Fodinibius salicampi: one gene and its partner. The protein of the gene in region 2 interacts with the protein of the main gene of each other region in a pairwise test. Links are inferred from orthologs where the notes say so. Each region holds a gene or a part of one and is shown on either strand. Other genes may lie near its edges. The genes, in order: ABEB05_RS07980 and groL.

Region 1 (11,378 bases), 540 kb from region 2 along the record:
GACGTATTTTAGCTTCGGAAAGCGTTTCTCCGTCAAGTTCTGATCCTTCTCCAACCCGAATTTCTTCAAAGACATGATTCTGCACATCATCATCGGTTGTTCCGCCCTGTATATGATTGATAAATTGATCCACATGGGGACGCAATATGACGTTAGCCATTCGATCTGCTCCAATCTCGTAAGGGGAGATAACTTTATCCGCTCCCGCTCGTAAAATCTTTTTTGTATTTTTATGCTGGTTCGTTCTAACTAAAATAAGTAAATCTTTATTCAGTTCCCGGGCAACAAGAGTAGCAAATACATTATCCTGGTCGCGGGATAACGTACATATGAATCCTTTGGCACGGTCAATACCGGCCTCCATGAGAGTGTCTTCCTCTTGGGCATCTCCGGAAACGTACAGAAGCTGGTCATCTTTAATATCTTCAATTTTGCTATCGCTTTTTTCAATAATGACCAATGGAATATCAGCCTCCTTGAGTACCTGGGCGATACGATGACCAATGCGCCCATAACCCGCGACAATATAATGGTTGTTCATTTTTTGAAGTTGGGCTTTCATAGCTTTAATTCTAAAAATTTCGCTTTCAAAAATAAGTTGCGTTGTTTGTGTGGCAATATACGATATTACTCCTATACCCATTACAAAGACAACGATAGTAAACACACGGCCTGCTGCTGACAGGTTCGTTAGCTCAGAAAAGCCAATAGTTGTTATGGTAATGAAAGTCATATAAAAACCATCAAAAAAACTCATCCCATCAATTAGATGGTACCCGGTAGATCCGATAAAAAAGATAACGGTTAATACCACAAGCGCAATGCCAATGCGCAAAGCTATAATATTATCAATAATGTCTTTAAAAAAACTTTTCATATCCTAAATATTATTGGCATAATCGAAGGATTACAATATAGTTGAAAAAATAAAGTGTACGAAATGACAACGACATAGAAATTTAATAGTTTCCAAGGTTGATATAGAAAAGATATTTTATGGAATCACTTGAAAAATTTGGAAAGTACAGCCTGCTCTTATACAGATCTTTACGATCGCTGTACGAGGTAAACACATATAAAAAAAATCTGGTTAGTGAGTTGCTAAAGATAGGGTATGAATCCGTTCCTATCGTTTTGCTCACCGGGGTGTTTACCGGGGCTGTAATGACTATACAGACTGCATACCAGCTGGATATTGCCTTTATCCCCATTTCAGTAATTGGGGCTATTACTTCGGAGTCGTTACTTATTGAGCTTGCAGCTGTGATTACTAGTTTGGTACTGGCTGGCAAGGTGGGCGCACGCATAGCAACAGAACTTGGCACCATGCGGGTAACCGAGCAAATTGATGCACTGGAATCTATGGGATTTAATTCGGTTTCATTTCTGGTTCTGCCCCGAGTGCTCGCCGGACTTATTATGTTTCCTATATTATATATATTTGCCAGCGCTTCGGGTATTATAGGAGGCGTTACGGCCGGTTATGTATCCGGTGCGATATCTCCAACAGAGTTTATGTCCGGTGCACGTGAATTCTTTTTCCCATGGGATGTAACATTTGGTATACTTAAAGCCTTTGTATTCGGTTTTGTGATAACTTCCGTTTCCTGTTTTAAAGGATATTATGCTAGTGGGGGCGCTGAAGGCGTTGGGAAAGGAACAACACAGGCTACGGTTTTAAGCTGTATTTATGTATTATTAGCTGATTTTGTACTTGCCGCTGTATTTCTATAATGTTCGAAGAAATCTATGATAGAGATTCGTAATCTTAGCAAAAGTTTTGGTTCTAACCTTGTTTGGGAAGATATTTCCTTTAAAATTGCAGAAGGAGAAACTGTAGCTATTATAGGTCGCTCCGGATGTGGGAAATCAGTATTGGTTAAGCATCTGAATGCGCTCATCTATCCGGATTCCGGAGAGGTAATCATTGATGATAAAAATATTTTTGAGCTTGAATATGTAGAGTTGCGTAAGATGCGTCAACGATTTGGCGTTCTTTTTCAGGGGTCGGCCTTGTTCGATTCACTGAATACGGCTGAAAACATTGCTTTTCCGTTGCATTATTTCTCTGATTTAACGGACAAAGAAATTTCCGAAAAAGTAGAAGAAGCTCTGGAAATGGTTAACTTGGCAGGTACGGGCGATCGATCACCAGCTGAGCTTTCGGGGGGAATGCGCCGCCGGGTTGCCTTGGCACGGGCAACGATTTTACAGCCCGATTTCCTGATTTATGACGAACCTACATCGGGACTGGATCCGCAAACATCAGAAGAAATAAACCAGTTAATTATTTATATGGCGGAGAATTTGAATATTACCTCCATCGTTGTAACGCACGATATCCACAGCGTACTGAAAATTGCTGATAACGTAGTTTTTTTAGAGAATAAGGGATTGTGTTGGTATGGTACGGTTGAGGAGATGCGAGAAAGTGATAATAAGGAACTAATGGATTTTATAACAGCCAGCGAATATAAAATTTAGAAACGGACAGGAGTTATTTTGAAAATTAGTAATGAATTAAAGGTCGCACTAACAATTTTGGTTGCTCTGCTGATATCAGTATTGGGCTACCGTATAATGGGAGATATGCCTCTCTTTCGCCAGTCAAAGATAATGTATACCCAGTTTGAAAAGGCAGACGGACTTACTCCGGGAAGTTATGTTTACATTAATGGCGTCAAGGTTGGTTCTGTTAAAGGGATGTCACTCGTTGAAGGAGATAGCGTAAGGGTAACAATGAGCTTTGGTTTGGATACGGAGATACCGGTAGATTCGGAAGCACACCTTCGTTCCTCCGGTCTTCTGGATGAAAAGGCAATAGTCGTTAGACGGGGAAATTCAGATCAGTATCTGGAACACAATGACCGGATGAAAGGCGTTTACGAGAGTGGAATGATGGAAGTTCTCAGCCAGGAAGGCCGCCAGCTCAGTGAGGATGTTTCTGAGTCGTTTGGAAAGTTAAACAACCTGCTTGAAGAGCTAAATACACTTTTTGATGAGGAAGCCCAGGCAAAAGTGGATACTACACTAACCAATATACAAAGTACTACAGATGAAATTTCTACCCTTTTCCGGAATAAGCGGTCCGATCTGGAGCAAAGCATTACACATGCTCAGCAATTTTTAGCCAACGTAGATACGGTAAGTACTCGAAATAAGGAACGGATTGATTCTGTGATGGTGGGTTTGGAAGGAACTGTCCAAGAGCTTGAGGTTTTGAGCCGGGATCTAACAGAAACTAATAAGCAGCTGCAGGAGATTCTGGTAAAAATTAATGACGGAGAGGGAAGCCTTGGCAAATTGGTGAATGATCCAACTCTTTATGAAAATTTAGAGGGGCTTTCAGGAGAAATGGAGAAGCTCATCAAAAATATCAACGAAGATCCTGGGAAATACCTGAAGCATATGAGGCTCATCGAGGTTTTTTAAATTTTGTACTCTGGATCCCCTTGTATAAGAAATAAATTTCAGTGAAGGCTCAATTGCTCTTAGCACAGGCTTCTTGTATATTTAGAGGCTAGAAAGCAGATGAGCAATTCTGTTGGAAACAATATTTTTGAAAAAAATTAAGAAGTAGATAAGAGGTTTTATTTATGGGTGTAATGGATAAAATGAGGCAAAGTACCGGTGTAATCTTATGGGTACTTATTATCTCATTCGGATTATTATGGGTGCTGGCCGATACCCAGTTTTTTGATGCAATTATGCAAGGGCCCCGATCTTTGGGTTCGGTAAATGGAGAAGAGATTTCAATTGAGGAATATAATAATCGTATCAGCTATTATATTGAGCAGTACTCTCAGCAAACCGGCAATTCTGTAGATCCTGAAACAAGGGCTAATTTTGAGGAGCGTGCCTGGAATGAAGTAGTAACGGGGAAGCTTCTCCAGCAGAAAATGAATGATCTGGGTATTAAGGTTACGGACCAAGAGGTGGTGGATATGATTATGGGCGAAAACCCTGATCCGTTCATTCGCCAGCAATTCCAGGGTGAGGACGGTACCATAGATCGTGTGGCACTTCGTACGGCTATCGAATCACCCGAAAACCGGGAGCTGTGGATTGCTATAGAGGATCAGATGCGTCAAAAACGACGCCAGCAGAAGATGAATAGCTATCTGCAGTCTTCGATGGAAGTTAGTCAATATGAGATTGAACAAGAGTATATCCGGAGAAATACTACCGCTGATATTGCTTTTGTGCGGTTCCCATATGCAGATGTAGCAGAAAGTGAGATTTCTGTAACCGAAGATGACCTGCGAGAGTACTACAATAATAATTCGAGTCAGTTTGAACGCGAGGAGACCTATCAGTTTAGCTATGTAAGCTTTGATAAGACGCCGACTGCTCAGGATACGGCTCGCACATTTCAGGAGATGGAAGACTTGCGAGAGGATTTTGCCCAAGCTGAAAATGATTCGCTGTTTTTAAGTAATTATCAATCTACGACAGAGTATTCAGTCAGAACCGTAGAGGAAGAGAACATACGTGACCTCTTTACACCCGTTATTGATTTAGAAGTAGGAGAAGTCAGCGAAGTGATTGCGGAACAGGGTCGTTTATACCTGCTTAAGAAAGTTGGTGAGAGTGGTTCCGAAGTCAGCTTTGTAGTTTTTAGTATGGATATTATTGCCGATCCTGTTAATACGGTCGATGAACGGGCAAAAGAGGCAGATGACTTTAGCTTCTTTGCCGAGGAAGACGGCTTCGAAGGAGAGGCCGAGCGGCGCGGGCTCGAGGAACAGGAAACTTCAGCAACAAAAGGCTCAGGGTTCATTCCGGGTATTGGAGAGAGTCAACAGGTGATGAGCTTCCTTGAAAGCGCAAGCGAAGGCGAAATTTCGGGTGCGCTCGAACTATCTAATCAGTTTGTAGTTATCAAGGTGGATGAAATTGTACCTGCCGGAGTACGTCCGTTTGAGGAAGTTCAAGAACAGATTCGTTCAATAGTAACCACACAAAAGCGCAAGCAGCAATTACACGAACGTGTTGAAGGTCTGTTGGAACAAAATGATGATTTAACTTCTCTGGCTGAGTCTGCCGGGAAGGAAGTTTCATCAGCAGAGAGTATTGCAATGAATGCCTCAAATATACCGGGGGCTGGACGTGAACCGAAGGTTGTTGGAGCCATATTTGGGCTTGAAGAAGGGAATCTATCCGGCGCTATTGAAGGCAACAGTGCTGTTTTTGTTGTTCGAGTGGAGACCCTGCAGGAAGCCGATTCCAGTAATATGACGCAATCGCAGCGGCAAGAAATTCGTGATACGCTTCGCCAACAAAAAGGAGCAGCCTTTATGAATACATGGATTGAGCAGCTGAGGGAGAATGCAGATATCGTAGATAACCGTTCCCGGGTGTTAAGGGGCTAGAATATTATTATAGTTTAATAGTAAATTAACAGGGCAAGAGGGAATGCTTCTTGCCCTGTTTTGTTTTAGATAGTCTTGTAAATTAGTTGCTCTTATTTTAAAAGGTGGAATATGACCAACAAAGACGAAAAGTGGATGAAATTGGCCCTTGAAATTGCAGAACACGGGGCCGGGCATGTTTCACCTAATCCTATGGTTGGTTGTGTCATTATATCTGCCGAGGGAAAAAAAATTGGGCAGGGATATCATGAACGATACGGACAGGCCCATGCAGAACAAAATGCTGTGGATGATATCGCTGATCCCGACCTGTTGAAGAATGCTACGGTTTATGTAACGCTTGAGCCTTGTGCTCATCAGGGGAACACGCCCCCCTGTTGCGAGATGTTGGCGACCCTTCCTATTGATCGCGTAGTAGTGGCAATGGAAGACCCTACCCCCAAAGTAGCCGGCAAGGGAATAGAGTACTTGCGCAACCATGATATTACTGTTGATGTGGGAGTACTCGAAGAGGAAGCAAAGCGGCTAAATGAATTTTTCTTGTATCATCAAGCGTTTAACCGACCGTTTGTAACCCTCAAGATTGCTCAGACACTGGACGGTTATATCGCTGCGCCGGATGGAAATTCGGAATGGATCACTGGTACACAATCCCGAACATTGGTCCATGAGTGGCGCAGCCGGTATGATGCGGTTATGGTGGGACGTAATACGGCTCTGCTAGATAATCCCCGCCTTACAGTGCGACATGTAGAGGGACGTCAGCCTCATCGGATTGTGATAGACGGTCCTCTGGATTTACCGGATGATCTAAATCTTTTTACTGATCAATATGAGGAAAATACCATTGTGTTGACCCATAATGAGGAAAAGTTCACCAATGAAGCCGATCCAATGCTTAGTATACTAAAGTCGGATTATTTTCGAGGTAAAACCTTGCTTATTGATGAAAAGGAGGGGCATACTGACCTTAAAAAATCGCTTATAGAGCTGGGGAAATTGCCTCTTACATCTATTTTGGTAGAAGGAGGACAAAATCTAAATTCTGCACTGCTAAGTGAGCAGCTGGTTGATAAGGTGGAATGCTTTATAGCTCCTAAGATGTTAGGAGGAGGAACAAAGTCGGTGCTGGGCGTTGGCATCAACAGGATGGAAGAGGTTATGGAATTCAGGGAAGTGAAATGGCGACAGGTAGGCCAGGATTTGTTGTTTACAGGATACTTTTAACATAGAGCGAACATATGTTTACAGGAATAATACAAGAGGTTGGTACGATTGCGAGGGTAAAGGATTTGCAAGGTGGCAAAGAGCTCACTATTGCGTGTGAATTTTCAGACCAGCTTCAGGTCGATCAAAGTATCAGCATCAATGGGGTATGCCACACCGTAACTGCGTTTGATGAATATGGCTTTACGGTACAAAGCGTAGAAGAAACGCTCCGTAAGACCAATATTGGTGATCTGGCGCAGAACGACCCGGTTAATTTAGAGCGCTCGCTCCACCCCGATCAATTACTGGATGGGCATTTGGTGCAGGGACATGTAGATGCAGTTGGTACCATTGAAAAGATAGATCAGGAAGGGACCGATTATCTGTTCACTATCTCCTATCCGGATGAATACCAATCTCTTATTGTAGGGCGCGGAAGTATATCTGTGGATGGTATCAGCCTTACCGTGGCAAATGAAAAGGATTGCCAATTTACTATTGCCATTATTCCCTATACCTATAATCATACGAACTTGAATGCCAGAGAAACAGGAGATTCCGTAAACCTGGAGTTTGACGTTCTGGGGAAATACGTTGTGAAATATATGGAAAGCCGGGAGGATTAAAATCCGCGTGGTGCTCCACGACCGGTGGGACTTGAGCTTCGTTCAAGGTTATTGAGGATCGGAAGTTTTTGAATAATTCCTTGCAGGCGACCAGCATCAATGCGGAGGGAAAAGAAGTAATACTGTGATTCTCCAAAGGGATTCATAGTAAATGAAAGATTCCAGCAATGCAGGCGCCTGTTAAGGGAAAATTGGGAGGGAGTCAATTCTTTACGTACAAAGTCATAGCCAATTTGAGTACGGAAATCCCACTTGGGTGTCAGTTTTAGATTAATATTACTGGCATTTATTGTGGCAGAGGTATTGTTTGATCCCGTGGGATTCAAATTCCAGCGGTAGCTGAGGTTGACGGAAAAGGATAAGGGGGAACTAAAATCCTGCACAGGTTGTCGGTTGAAGTGGGGATCAACCGGGTGAAATATGCTTTGGTTAAGCGGATCGTAATACTCTGGGTAGCTTGGCTCCCGATTACTGGTTTGAAGACCGCTACTTCTGCCCCAATCAAAGGAATAACTGGTACTGGCTGAGAATTGAGTCATTTCAAAGGGTTTGCCCGAATTGGTCAGCAAAAATTTGTCAATTTTTCTTCCCCGTTCATTGCGCTCATAAAAGTTAAACCGTGCATTGGCCCGTATGTTCATGCCATCAATGATTTTTGCAGAAAATGATGTATTTAAGTCAGCCAGTTTAATACTGTCGGCAGCAAAGTTATAGCTTGAGCTAAGGCTGAGCCGGTCGATTAGCCGGACGACATTCTCTTGTTTTTCACCCGTGGAATCGCGTTTAACTTGCTTTCCTTCAAAAGTATTGTCGATACTAAATCCAAGCGCCCGTTGTTCACCTTGTCCCGGACCGCTAAACACTTCGTTTTCAAAAATTGAGTAACGCTGGGTGGGCACGGTTCCATCCGCTTGTACTGTGGTATCCGTTTGTACAGTGCGGTAAAAACCCCAGAAATCGTTGCTGAAGTCGGGACGATAGGTGAGGGACAGGGAAGGACGTATCGTATGCCGGAAGCTCTCAAAGTTGCCGATATTGGCATTCATAAGTCCATAAACGGTCGTGGAGAAATTCAGACCTGTTGAAAAATCACGCGCTGTCGTAAATCCTCTTACTCGCTCTTCTTCGACCCGGTTGGAATCGGGATTAAAAAACTTTCGCGTTGTTTGGGGAAACCAGTATTCATTATAATTGGCATTAGCGCTCAAGTTAACAAAGCGGCTGGATAAAATTTGTCCCAAGCTGATGTCGGCTTGCTGGCGAAACCCGAATTCATAATGTTCAGAATTGCCCGTGGCCTCTTCGTATTTAGCAGGATCCCGAAGGGCTTCAAACCAATTGTAGCGGGCAGAGTCTTGGCGGATCGGAGAGTAGTCAAACTCCGAGTCAAAGGTATTTTGATAGCTTAATGAAATATTTTCGTACCACTTAGAATTTTGGGAGGTCGTCTGACTGTTCTCAAAAGGAGAAAAACGTTTTAAGCTGAAATTCATGTCAGGTCCGGAGAGACGCGTTCTGTTCGTCTTGAAATTTTGATTTTGGCGGACAGAAACATTGAAATTATAGAGGTTCTCCGGATGTCGATAACGGTAATTAATGTTAGAGCTGGTACTGGTTTCTGCCCGATCAGTGGGATCGTAAGAATTCTGTTGGAAATAGTCGGCGGTACGCAGGTTTATATTGGCATTAAAACTGGCATAGGGAGAAATATCCTGCTGGTGAGAAATGCTAAGTCTTTTCTGTACGCTGGTTGAAAAGTCGGGATCCGTTGGCTCCAGCCCCTGACGTTCTTTAGAATATCCTATCTGAATACCGCCGTTGAATTTGTTGCGGAGACGATAATTTGTTTGCGCATCTACAAAATAAGTGCCCGAGGTAAAGATATCGACTGAAGCTTGCCCTGTTATATAATCATTAAAATATTGGAACCACCCTAGGTTTTGAAGTCCCAAGCCCCTTGTTTGCTTATTTTGAAAAGCATAAGTAGGCTCCAGGAGTCCCGATTGCTGCCGGTCAAACCGCCCGGGTAAATACCCAAAAGGAAAAACAAGCGGATAGGGAATATCCAGTATATATAGGCGAGCCCGCTCAAAAAAGACTTTTTCCTCATCCACTACCTTCATACGGTCTGCCTTGATATAGTAGTGCGGGTGATCGAGCGTACAGGTGGAGTAGATGGCATCCTCCAGAAAGATAACGTGGGGGCCTGTTTTTTTTACCCGGGTTCCGATAATATTGCCATCCTGGATATTTACCCGAGCTACTTCAAATCGACCTTTCTCAGTTTTGTAATTATAATCAATGCGATCACTACGCACCTCGTCATTTTCACGGACTAGAACTGGTTTTGAAAGAGTATCTTCCGGTGTTTGGGTATTGGCGCTCACAAGATTATTATCAATATCCATTGACACCTTCCCCGCCTTTAGCTGCCCGGAAGTATGGGTGACCGATGCTGACCCATAGAGCGTAGCTGTGCGGCTGGTGTCAAAAACAAAAACCAGTGAATCACTTGATTGAAAGTTTATCTGTCCTTCCTGTTCGGGCTGGTTCGGAATGCCTCCTCCTTGCCCTTGTTGCTGCTGTTGCCGTTGCTGGCGCTGTTGGCTGCTGGGATCTGTGCGTGGGGTTTCTGGCCGGCCTCTATCCTGACCTTTTACGGTTGGTGCGAAAGTCAAACAAAGAAGTAGGAATATCCACCCACACAATACAAATTTTCTTTTGGGATATGTTTGACTTCTGTTCATTTAACGATATTGCTGAGCACCGAAATGAATTATGGGAGCAAAAAGACCCACAAAATGATAAATAAATAAGAGATAGCTTAGTATAAGGCAGATGTTCTAAGAAATGAAGTGTAAAATACAAAAAGACTAATCCACTTCCTTTATTTTGTATACCGTTTCTCCTTCTCTTTTCATGCCATATTCTTCTCGTGCAATTCGTTCCAGGAGATTGGGATCGGTTTTTAATTTATCAATTTTCTCTCTAAGGATATGGGTTTCTTCCTGCAGCTCCTGTTTCTTCTCCTGAAGATCATTCATCTGGTGGTTGAGTTGAATTCGCGTCCATATGCTATAAGTATCAATAAATGCAAACCATATGAATAGGAATCCTCCAAGGATGAGTCCGAGGAATGATTTTCGCCATCTAAGTGGATTAAAATGCTGAAGATTCATACAGCCTGTTAAGGTAGTAGTTTATATCTGGTACTCCCAAAGATAGCTTAAAAAAAGTATGAAACGCAACGAAAGAAATTTTGGGCACTTCAGGTATTAATTTCGTCCGGGAGTAAAGGCGCGCTCAAAATGTTTAATATGCGGGGCTTCATTTGATTTTTGGATAATGGAGATAACGTCAAATCGAATAGGGGCCCCATCCATTTTTCGTTCATATATCCAGGCTTCGGCCGCTTTATAAATATTTTCCTTCTTTTCCTGGTCAATATACTCTTCGGGCTCTCCGTACCGGTTGGAAGATCGTTTTTTAACCTCAACAAACACAATACATGCTTCATTATCATAGGCTACAATATCCACTTCTGCCTGCATAAAGTGATAGTTTTTATCCAGGATAGTATATCCCTTGGATTCAAGATAGGCCGCAGCTAATTCCTCTCCCTCGCGGCCGATTTCTCTTGTAGACTTGTTACTCATTTATATTATTTCCTTCTGTTGATGAGGTACTGCTGTCGGAAATAGAATGCTTCATCTCAGCCAGTTTCACCAGGTGCTTTAGGAATTTCAGGTTGCGCTTGTTGATATAGGGTAGCAAGGCTTCGGTAAAGCGATCGAACATATTCAGAAAATCGGTAAAGTTTTCTATACGTTCCTTGAATGCTTCTTCCTCCTCCGATAGTTGTTCCTTTTTTTCGAAAAGCTGCAGGCATTCATTCAGATTTTGTGTAATGGGCGCTACCTCGCGCTGCTGTCGTTCTCTGATGATAGTAGAAACGATATTCCAGACTTCCTTTTCAGCCGTGTAATAGTCTTTTCTATTTCCCTTGAAATGGACTTTATGAATGAGGTCCCACTGCAGGAGATTCCGGAGATTCATGTTGGCATTTCCCCGGCTGATATCCAGTTGATTCATAATGGCATCCGTATCCAAAGGATCAGTCTCTGCATAGAGCAAGGCATGAATTTGCGCCATGGTCTTGTTGATGCCCCAA
Region 2 (11,443 bases):
ATAAGCGCATTCTCCAGCTGGATGAAACAACTACCAGCGCAATTCGAATTGACCTTGAAGCGTTTTTAGCCCGACCGGCAATCACCGAAATCGGTATATACAAATCTGACTAAGCCGCTAACATTGAAGTTCATATTTTTTTAAAGGCATATCCAAAAAAACAATGACAATGAGTAACTACAACTGCTTTATAAAACGTTTACAAGTAATATTCATTCTCTTATTAGTTGGCATCTTTTCCGTTAATACCATTCACGCACAAAATAGTGACAGTATCTCCATTATTCCGGAACCAGTTTCAATGGAAGTACAGGAAGGGTCCTTTCACCTGGAGCGAAATACCGTTATTAAAGCTGACCTTTCCCAAGAAGAGATAAAAAGTATTGTCAAACAACTTAAAAAAGCCATTGATTCTGCCACTGGTTACGATCTACCTCTTGTAGGCTTAGATGCTGATCAATATCCGGAAAATATTATTTCCTTATCTATTGATAAAGAGTCTGTCGATCACAAAGAAGGATACCAATTAAGTGTAACGGATGGAGAAATCTCCCTGAAGGCATCCACATCCACTGGATTATTTTACGGGATACAATCGCTGCTGCAACTTCTGCCTGCACAGATTTATCAAACAGACTATACTTTAGTCCCCCAAGATACAGAATGGACGATCCCTGCTGTAGAAATTGAGGATTACCCGCGCTTCGCCTATCGTGGACTCCATCTGGATGTGGGACGGCATCTGTTCCCGGTTGATTTTATCAAGCGCTACATCGACCTGATTGCGATGCATAAAATGAATCGTTTCCATTGGCATCTGACGGAAGACCAGGGCTGGCGCATTGAAATCAAGCAATATCCCAAATTAACGGAAATAGGTGCCTGGAGAGATTCGACGCTTGTCGGTCACTATGGCTCGGATATTTACGACGGCGAGCGTTACGGCGGTTACTATACCCAGGATGAAGTGCGCGAGATCGTTGCTTATGCACAAAAGAAGCAGGTTACGGTAATACCCGAAATTGAACTTCCGGGTCATGCTTCGGCTGCATTAGCAGCTTATCCCGAGTTAGGATGCCTGGAAAATAAAAATTATAAAGTTCAGACAACCTGGGGAGTATTTGAAGATATTTACTGTCCCAGTGAAGAAACCTTTACCTTTCTTGAGAATGTACTCACAGAAGTTATGGAGTTATTTCCCAGCGAATACATCCATATCGGCGGAGATGAAGCCCCCAAAACGCAATGGGAAAATAGCGAGCTCGCCCAGCAGGTTATTGAACGTGAAGGACTCGAAGATGAACATGAACTTCAAAGCTATTTTATTACCCGTATTGAGGAATTTTTAAACGAGCATGGCCGACAAATTATCGGCTGGGATGAGATACTGGAAGGTGGTTTAGCTCCAAATGCAACGGTAATGAGCTGGCGCGGTATTCAAGGAGGAATCGAGGCAGCGAAACAACATCATGATGTGGTTATGACACCCGGCACCCATCTATATTTGGATCATTACCAGGCTACTCCCGATTCTGAGCCCTTGGCTATTGGTGGGTTTACCACATTAGAAAAGACATACTCCTATGAACCCATACCGGAAGAACTTACAGAGGAAGAATCTCAGTATATTTTGGGAGCCCAGGGAAATGTATGGACTGAATATATGCACTCTCCTGAAAAAGTTGAATATATGGCTTACCCTCGCGCATCGGCACTGGCAGAGGTTAACTGGTCCCCCAAAGAAAAAAGGAACTGGGAACATTTCTGGCAACGATTACAGACTCAATTCGATCGTTTTGAAATATTAGGCATTAATGCGGCAGAACATTTTCGCGGGAAGCAACCCGAACTGGAAAATCCGGAAAAATAATTCTATTATTCTATAAGAAGTATCTTGAGATTCTCATGCTATACTGATCCTCTTTCAGTATCCACAGAAAGGACTCTAGATGCTCTATATTACGTTGGTTTTAAAAGTTCCTGAATAGGGTATTCAGGATGACACAAGGTTTTGTAAAAACCTCAACAAAATACATAGGCGGGGAACAAATCATATGACAAACTTACTTACTACATTTAAAAATATTCTTTCGAGTGGGATTATTCTCCTGTTATTAGGGAATTCCAATATTGGTACAGCCCATTCTGTTCATGAGCATGGCCCTAATTCAAATACCGGAATTTCCCCAACCATTGATGATACCATCTCCGCCCACTCTAAATACAGTCAAGCCTTGACAGAACTCATTGATATTTTTCACAAAAAAGAATATCAAACATCCCATTTATTTCAGGATGAGCGTTTTGAAATCTATGGAGAAATTGATCAACGGTTTAAACGATCCGCAGAACGTAAATCTATAAATTTAGAAGAATATAAACAGATTCTGGGCTTTGAAGAAAAGAAAAGACGGGCTGTAACCTTTATGCAAGAACATTCCGACCAACTGCAAAAGGCCGAACAAGAATACGGTATTTCCAAATATGTTATTACCGCCATTATCGGTATTGAATCAGATTTTGGTCAGAATATTGGCAGTTATAACCCCTTTAACGCCTATGTATCCATGTATGCTGTGGGATATCGCGCCGATTTTGCAAAAGCCCAGCTAATTGAACTACTTGACTTTACTAAACGTCACAATATTGACGTCTTTGATCTAAAATCCAGTTATGCAGGTGCGATGTCCTCCGCCCAATTCATCCCCTACTCCTTGAATAAATGGTTTGTGGGAGACGATATTTTTGACATGGATAATAATATCATGTCGGTCGCTAACTATCTGGCACATTTTCAAAAGCGAACGAATGATCTGCGAACTTCAGTGTTACGATATAACCCCAGCGGTCTTTACGCGGACACTGTACTAGCTTTAGCGGATGAAATTAAACAGCGCCAACTGTCTACTGCTGCAAGATGATAGCCATCCAAAAAAAGAGGAGCCTTTGTATAAGCGGCTCCTCTAATGATAATGCTATTATTGAGGATGTAGTCAGTACACCTCATAGCTTTCTATTCCTCTTTCAGTAATCGTAATAAGCTGTTTAAAATTGTTCGTTGGATAATATCCTTTACTACCAAGCACTCCTCCAATATCTTTTTCCGGCGGAGTTAAGGTAAAGCTCGTAATCGGAGAAGCACCGGTAAGATTATATACATAGATATTTTCTTTCCCGGATAACAATCGCCTCATCTTGACGATAAGAAAACGATCATTTATCTCATAGCTTGTTAATCGTCCATTCGGTGACTCACTGAATAACATAGTCAAATCTCCTTTATCTACTATTGCCATACCTTTAAAACCAACTAAAACAAGCTTATCACCAGATTCGTGTATATATTTTATCTCTCCTATCTCATAGTCTTCATAAGAAGAGTCGACTAAGACGGTTCCATCGTCCAGACTGAATTTGTATAGGGATTCTCCACCTGCTGCCCAAGCTTTATTTTCTCCATATACAACATTGGTTACATGATTTTTAAAAGGTTCACTAAGCTGCCAGTTAAGTGTTCCATCTTCTTGATTAAAAGCATAAAATCCTAAATCCTTTACACCACCTAATATATTTGAAACATTCCCTGACATGGTATCAGGTAATTGGGAGGACAGACGTACGATTACGTTATTATCCCACAGTAACATATCCCGAATATCCGTGGTCTTTTCCAGTTCTATATCCCATAGTACTTCTCCTGTTGCATAGTCAAACTTCTGAATCTGCTTATCAGGCAAACCTACTGCTTTTATATTTTTGGGATTTACAGCATACAAATACTCCCCATCAAGTTGAGGAGCAGCTGTTTCAATCGTTTCCATTAAATTATAGTTGCCGGTAAAGCTGGCTAACTTAGTATTCCCTTCAAGTGATCCGTCGCGTGTACCCCAAATACGCTCGCCATCCAAAAAGTTAAATATTTCCATCGATCCACCGTTAAAATTCAAATGAACCTTGTCATTTTTGACCGCGATGCTTTTTACCTGCTCACTGCGTCCCTGATATTCCGATTTCCATGAGAGGTCCCCGGTATTCGCATCCACAAGAATAAGTTGCTTTAACTCTCGCTCCTCATTTACATTTTCGAGTACATCTCGAAGACCCGACATACTGCTTGCAATTAGGAACTCGTTGCTCTGTGGCAGGTAGTTCACTGCTGCGATACCCGTACCAACCATCGCTTCATTTTCCCACAGTACTTCTCCCGTCTCATGGTTAATTAGATAGAGTTTCTCAACCGTACGAAACAGAAACGCATCCTTTTCCGGCACTTCCTGAATCATGCTTTGAATTAACCTGGTTTGGAGGGCAACGGCCGACATACCTTTAGCTCCCAAACTACCTCCCATGAGTTCATTAATAGCGATATTCGCAATATCCTCATATTTGTCCAGATTCCAGACGTATGAAGTAGAAGACCATTTTTCTTCGCCTGTTTTGAGGTCATAACTTTGCACCTGATCTCCTTTCTCTACCTGGTTAAACAGCAGTATCGTCCCCAATTGAGGCAGTTCCTTGTGAAAATATTTGATATTCACCCGCTGACTCACTAGCAAGTCTTCTTTAACCTGTTCTTTAAAGTCACGGCTAATCTCTGAGAAAAATCCTCCCCTTTCACGGATATCGTCCACTACAATGCGCCCGTCATTCCCATCCAATAATACCATATCCTCCTTGCTCTGAACAATAAGATAATCGGATTTCGTTGATTCTGCACTGTTATAGTTTTCCCAATTCAAGTTATAGGTCCATCCCCTAGGTATTGTAGCCTCATTTGTGGATGCACAGTTTTGTAATAACAGCGCTAAACACACTAATATGATCCCTTTAAAACAGCTTCTCGTATTCATTGTCATAGTCATTTTATTCCTTGTATACATTTTAAATATCAATCAGTATTTAATACGAAAATGACTATCCAAATAGGTCATAAGAATAAAAAAGCCTCACTCCCGAAATAGAGAGTGAGGCTTTTAATAATTGCAGTGCGGTTAATCCCGCAAGGCGTTAAAAGAATGGCGCAATTTACATCATGCCACCCATTCCGCCCATGCCGCCGGGCATACCGCCGCCCATTCCGCCGGGCATACCGCCGCCGCCAGGACCGCCATTATCATCGTCATCATCACCTTTAGTAGGCTTATCAGAGATGAGGGCTTCGGTTGTCAGCATAAGACCAGCAACAGAAGCGGCATTTTCAAGTGCCGTACGTGTAACTTTTGTAGGATCGATTACACCTGCTTTGATAAGATCTTCATACTGCTCGGTTCGTGCGTTGTATCCAAAGCCGCCTTCACCTTCAAGGACTTTCTGTACAACAATTGAACCTTCAGCACCAGCGTTATTGGCAATAATTCGAAGTGGCTCTTCAAGCGCACGACGAACTATGTTAAAGCCAACTTTCTGATCAGGCACTTCAGCTTCTAACTTATCCAGTGCTTTTCGAGCACGAAGCAACGCAACGCCACCACCAGCTACAATGCCTTCTTCAACTGCGGCGCGGGTAGCGTGCAGAGCATCTTCGACACGAGCTTTTTTCTCTTTCATTTCAACTTCAGAAGCAGCGCCAATATTCAGTACGGCTACACCGCCACTGAGCTTAGCCAGACGTTCCTGAAGTTTTTCACGATCGTAATCAGAAGAAGTATTTTCAATCTGACCTTTAATCTGATTTACACGACCTTTGATGTCGTTGTCATCTCCTTTTCCACCAACAACAGTCGTATCGTCTTTGGTGATGTTTACACGGTCAGCTGTACCCAAGAAGTCGAGTGTAGCATTTTCAAGCTTATAACCACGCTCTTCGGATATAACCGTACCGCCGGTCAGGATAGCTATGTCTTCCAACATCTGCTTGCGTCGGTCACCAAATCCAGGTGCCTTAACAGCAGCAATTTTGAGAGAACCGCGGAGCTTATTAACAACCAGAGTAGCCAGTGCTTCGCCTTCAATATCTTCAGCGATAATCAACAGTGGCTTGCTAGTTTGAATGACTTTTTCCAGAATAGGAAGCAGATCTTTCATATTACTGATCTTACTGTCGAAGATCAGGATATAAGGCTCTTCCATTTCTGCAACCATATTTTCGGAATCGGTCACGAAATAAGGTGAGAGATATCCGCGGTCGAATTGCATACCCTCAACCGTTTCGAGATAGGTTTCGGTACCTTTGGCTTCTTCAACCGTAATGACACCGTCTTGGCCAACTTTTTCCATAGCATCGGCAATGTTCTGGCCAATCTCTTGATCACCGTTGGCAGAAATGGTACCAATTTGCTTGATACTTTCAAGGCTGTCACCAACAGGTTGACTGGTTTTACGAAGCTCTTCAACAATAGCTTTAACGGCAATGTCGATACCACGCTTCAATTCCATTGGATTAGCACCGGCTGTAACATTTTTCAAACCGGTTTGAATGATGGATTGTGCAAGTACCGTTGCCGTTGTTGTACCGTCACCAGCATTATCACTGGTTTTGGAAGCAACTTCCTTCACCATCTGAGCACCCATATTTTGTCGTTTGTTGGACAGCTCAATCTCTTTTGCTACAGTAACACCATCCTTTGTAACTGTTGGTGCTCCAAATGATTTTTCGATTACTACGTTTCGTCCACGCGGTCCCAAGGTGACCTTGACAGCATTTGCAAGCTTGTCAACACCCTGCTTGAGAGCATCGCGTGCTTCCATATCGTAATGAACTAGTTTTGCTGACATAGTTGTCTATTAATTTTTAAGATTTTGTAATTTAATTTTGTGTAATAGGAAATGCTTAGTCAACGATTCCAAGAATATCGGCTTCACGCATGATCAGATACTCTTCACCATCCAGGGTAATTTCCGTACCTGAATATTTTCCATAGAGCACTTTATCACCTTCTTTTACCGACATATCAATCTTGGTTCCGTTTTCTACTTTACCGGGACCTGCAGCAATAACCGTTCCTTCCTGCGGCTTTTCTTTAGCCGTATCGGGAATGATAATTCCGGAACTGGTTTTTTCTTCAGCAGGTTCTGGCTGAACCAAAACGCGATCACTTAACGGTTTGATTTTAGATTTAGCCATAAGTATGACTCCTACAATTTAAGTTAATAGTTGAAGTTGAAATTTATCATCAGCATAAAAATGCTGGTAATACTTTTTATAAACTCGTACTAAAAATATGCTTCTTATTTTAGGTTAATAGAGGAGCAAGTACCATACCAAACTCTCATTAACTGCCATTTAATTTTCAAGTTGCCCTCTGATGATAGATTTAAGCCTCTCAGGGTGGTTCCCAGGAAAAATTAAATTTATAGAAAGGATGGGTAGCCGATTTTTCAGGTCAAAATGCCATTCTGCTCAAAATAGTCTGTCAACTTTTCATATATGGAAGGTGGCCATGCTTCAGCCCGTTTATCGAAATCAAATCCCTCAGGCAGCTGATCCTTCGGGATAATCGGCTTTAGGGCATTACTTAATTTTTTACGACGCTGATTAAATGCAGTACGTACTACCGTTTTAAGATTCTTATCACTACAATTCAGCTTACCCTTATCAAAGGTAAGCTTCACCATTGCACTGTCTACATTCGGCTGAGGATTAAAGCAGTTCCGGGATACGGGGAAAAGTATCTCCGGGGTACTCATCAGTTGGGTTTGAACACTTAAAATACCATAATCCTTTGTTCGAATATCAGCGATTAATCGCTCTGCCACTTCTTTTTGCATCATCAAGATAGCACCTGCAAGTACCGAACGATTTTCGAGCAACGAAAACAAAATCTGGCTGGTAATATAATAAGGTAAATTACCTACTACATGGGTTTTGCTTTTACCCACAGAAATATCTTCCCAATCCAAATCCAAAACATTTTGCTGATATATCTCTACATCCTTAAATCTTTGTTGCAATACCTCTACGGCACGCTCATCAAGCTCCACGGCCAGCAGGTCACTAAATCGATCGCTTAAAACACGGGTAAGTGCTCCGGTGCCCGCCCCAACTTCTATAACCCGATCACCTTTTTGGGCCGGAATGGCGTCTACTATTTTATTTATAATATTTTCATCTTTCAGAAAATGCTGTCCTAAACTCTTTTTGGGTCTAATACTCATTGTAAAGTAGGAATTGGATTATGACATTTATTTAGATGTGGATTTAAAATCGTAATTCCACATTCTCAATTCTTAATTGATATTTTGCTTACTGTAGCTACGAAGATTAAATTATTGGGTCTAATATATCTGCCCAAACCCTATTTTATGGATATTAAACCACTCAAAACTGAACAAATTGGCATTCAGACGTTAGAAAAACGGTTAATGAAGTCTGAATCTAAAATCTCTCTTAAAATAGGGCTTCCCAAAGAGGTCTCCAACGATGAACGGCGTATTTCTTTAACACCAGGTGGTGTTTCCATTTTAAAAGCAAATGGGCACGAGGTTTTTATGGAACAGGAGGCGGGAGAAGAAGCCAACTTCTCTGATCAGGAATTTGCTGATGCAGGTGCAGAAGTAGCGTATAGTATAGAAGAAGTTTATAAAAAAGCTAACTTGATCGCTAAAGTAGCTCCGCCCACCCAAGAAGAACTTGAACTGCTTGATAATAATCACATATTACTATCGGCCCTTCATTTGGGCAATGCTACGGAAAAATTTATTAATACCCTTATCAATAAATGTATTACCGCTATCGGCTTTGAATTTATTAAAGGAGAAGATAAAGAATTCCCAATCGTACGGATGATGCACGAGATTACTGGTTCGATGGCGGTTCAAGTTGGCGCACACTACCTTGAGAAAGGAGAAGGTGGACAAGGTATCATGCTGGGAGGCATTTCAGGTATTCCACCGGCTACGGTCGTCATTCTCGGAGCTGGCATTACTGCAGAATATGCTGCCCGGACTGCCCTAGGATATGGTGCCCAGGTTTTTGTTATGGATAACGATTTGGCACGACTCCGGCATCTTGAAAATGCTCTTGATCGGCGAATTATCACGGCTACTGCCAATTACCAATATTTGTCTTCTGCTCTTGAGCATGCCGATGTGGTTATCGGAGCAGCAATGCAGGAAGGGGAACGGGCTCCCTGTCTGGTTAGTGAACCTATGGTGGCCAATATGAAAGCCGGCAGCGTAATTGTAGACACAGTTATTGATCAGGGCGGATGCATTGCTACAAGCAGGGCTACCAGCCATTCTATGCCTACCTATACCGTCCATGATGTTATCCATTACTGTGTACCCAATATTCCATCCAATGTTGCCCGGACAGCTACCTACGCACTCAATAATGTACTTGTTCCCTATTTATTGGCTATTGGAGATGCGGGGGGTATTAAAGAATGCCTATGGAGCAACACTGCTCTTCGCAACGGTACTTATGTGTATAAAAAACATCTCACAAAAAAATCGCTGGCTGAACTTTTTGACATGCCTTTCCGGGAAATAGAGATGCTTATAGCCAGTCAAATTTAAAGCAGGATTATTTGGTCTTCTCTATGGTTCACCCCGAATTAAGATCCAAAAATTTCAGGCGTATCAGTGTTATAAACTGGCTGCTTATCCTTCCCCTTTTAGTTCTTTTTGCCTGGCCCTTTTTTTATATCGCTCAATTTCTAAATATTTCAACTAATATTAGCTATACTGGCGCCTTCTTCTTTGCCCTCCCCTTTACCATAACTATTTTGCACGGCCATGTAACTATGGCACTCGGAGAATTACACAGGCATCACTACTACAGCTGGCTTAAAACAAAACCTTATAGCTATGGATTGCTTTTCCATCCCCTTTTAAAACGTACCCGGTTTAGACTCTTCTTATTGTCGGCAAGTCTAATACTCTTGATTATCGGCTCCGTTATAGCATAATAAAAAAGCCGGTACCTGTTTAGGTACCGACTCTCATAAAGGTTAAAAAATCAAACTATACAGTTCAGAATGCTTCTCCTGCTCTGATCTCCTCAACCACTTCAGGATTTAAAAGGGTGGAAATATCTCCCAAATCATCAGCCTCACCAGCTGCAACCTTACGCAAAACCCGGCGCATAATCTTGCCCGACCGCGTTTTGGGAAGTCCGGATACAATCTGGACTTTTCCTGCTTTCGCTATCGGACTAATAGTCTCCGTGATTAAATCGTTGATTTCCTCTTTGAATGTTTCCGGATCGTCGATATCCTGGTTACAGATCGTAAATGCAAAAACACCTTCTCCTTTCACATCGTGTGGATAACCAACTACAGCCGATTCCACTACTTTTTTGTGATCGTCAATAGCATCTTCAATTTCAGCAGTTCCCAAGCGATGCCCGGATACATTCAACACATCGTCTACCCTACCAGTAATGCGATAATATCCATCCTCATCACGTCGGCAACCATCACCTGTGAGATAGTATCCCGGGAATTTATTAAAATAAGTATCCATATAGCGTTCATGATTCCCCCAGATACCTCTCGTTACCCCAGGCCACGGATTAGAAATCACCAAATTGCCCTGCCCTTTAGTTTCGGTAATCTCGTTCCCTTCGTCATCTAACAGGGCGGGCTCTATACCGGGTAGCGGCAATGTTGCAAATCCGGGTTTGGTTGGAGTTACACCAGCTAATGGAGAAATCATAATACCTGCCGTTTCTGTCTGCCACCATGTATCCACAATGGGACATTCTCCATTGCCTATTTCTTCATCGTACCAGTGCCATGCCTCTTCATTGATAGGCTCACCAACCGTACCCAGTACCTTCAGCGAGCTCAGATCATAGCGGTGCACATAATCAATATCCTCCTTCATCAGTGCCCGGATGGCTGTTGGAGCGGTGTAAAAATGGGTAACATCATATTTTTCAACAACTTCCCAAAGCCGGCCTGGATCTGGATAAGTAGGCGTACTTTCAAAAATAATCCCGGACACTCCATTCAACAAAGGACCGTAAATGATATACGAATGCCCCGTAATCCATCCGGCATCGGCGGTACACCAGTATACATCATCTTCTTCAATCTGAAATACATTGCGAAGAGTATAACTGGTATACACCATATATCCTCCACAAGTATGAACCTGCCCCTTGGGCTTGCCCGTGGAACCGGAAGTATATAGAATAAACAGTGGATCTTCGGCATCCATGGCAACCGCTTCATGCTCCTTAGAAACATTGCGCATCAACAAATGCCACCATTCATCTCTTCCTTCTTCCCATTCAATCTCATTATCGGCATGCTGGCATACAATTACACTTTCAATAGTCGGACAATTTTCCAACGCCTCGTCAGAAATTTCTTTGAGGGGAACCAATTTATTTCCGCGCCGAAGTCCATCGTTAGTAATCAACATCTTGGCATCGCAATCCTGGATACGATCAGCCAGCGACTGTGCAGAGAAACCGGCAAATACAATAGAGTGAACTGCCCCAATACGAGCGCAGGCCAAAGCAGCAATGGCTATTTCCGGTGTCATAGCCATATAA

The links.
Region 1: the proteins of groL (region 2) and ABEB05_RS07980 interact in binary tests that used the Escherichia coli proteins (3 or more experiments, as listed by UniProt). The link is inferred for Fodinibius salicampi from one-to-one orthologs.

Annotation. Positions count from the first base shown.
Region 1 is NZ_BAABRS010000002.1:23,577-34,954, forward strand. Bases 785-3,616 are described here. They hold ABEB05_RS07980 (ABC transporter ATP-binding protein), read left to right. Parts: upstream 785-1,749; coding sequence 1,750-2,484; downstream 2,485-3,616. Other genes in these bases: ABEB05_RS07970 (potassium channel family protein), read right to left, coding at 785-877; ABEB05_RS07975 (MlaE family ABC transporter permease), read left to right, coding at 997-1,734; ABEB05_RS07985 (MlaD family protein), read left to right, coding at 2,503-3,432; ABEB05_RS07990 (SurA N-terminal domain-containing protein), read left to right, coding at 3,597-3,616. Outside these bases: more of ABEB05_RS07970, read right to left, coding at 1-784; more of ABEB05_RS07990, read left to right, coding at 3,617-5,372; bifunctional diaminohydroxyphosphoribosylaminopyrimidine deaminase/5-amino-6-(5-phosphoribosylamino)uracil reductase RibD, read left to right, coding at 5,484-6,599; ABEB05_RS08000 (riboflavin synthase), read left to right, coding at 6,614-7,207; ABEB05_RS08005 (putative LPS assembly protein LptD), read right to left, coding at 7,204-9,885; ABEB05_RS08010 (FtsB family cell division protein), read right to left, coding at 10,081-10,386; ABEB05_RS08015 (YraN family protein), read right to left, coding at 10,483-10,863; ABEB05_RS08020 (GbsR/MarR family transcriptional regulator), read right to left, coding at 10,856-11,378. UniProt on the Escherichia coli protein: Part of the ABC transporter complex MlaFEDB, which is involved in a phospholipid transport pathway that maintains lipid asymmetry in the outer membrane by retrograde trafficking of phospholipids from the outer membrane to the inner membrane.
Region 2 is NZ_BAABRS010000002.1:561,449-572,891, reverse strand. The notes cover bases 4,371-7,267. They hold groL (chaperonin GroEL), read right to left. Parts: upstream 6,715-7,267; coding sequence 5,026-6,714; downstream 4,371-5,025. Other genes in these bases: groES (co-chaperone GroES), read right to left, coding at 6,770-7,063; ABEB05_RS10195 (outer membrane protein assembly factor BamB family protein), read right to left, coding at 4,371-4,850. Outside these bases: ABEB05_RS10210 (alpha-L-fucosidase), read left to right, coding at 1-113; ABEB05_RS10205 (beta-N-acetylhexosaminidase), read left to right, coding at 170-1,870; ABEB05_RS10200 (lytic murein transglycosylase), read left to right, coding at 2,055-2,921; more of ABEB05_RS10195, read right to left, coding at 2,994-4,370; 16S rRNA (adenine(1518)-N(6)/adenine(1519)-N(6))-dimethyltransferase RsmA, read right to left, coding at 7,318-8,094; ABEB05_RS10175 (alanine dehydrogenase), read left to right, coding at 8,242-9,456; acs (acetate--CoA ligase), read right to left, coding at 9,913-11,443.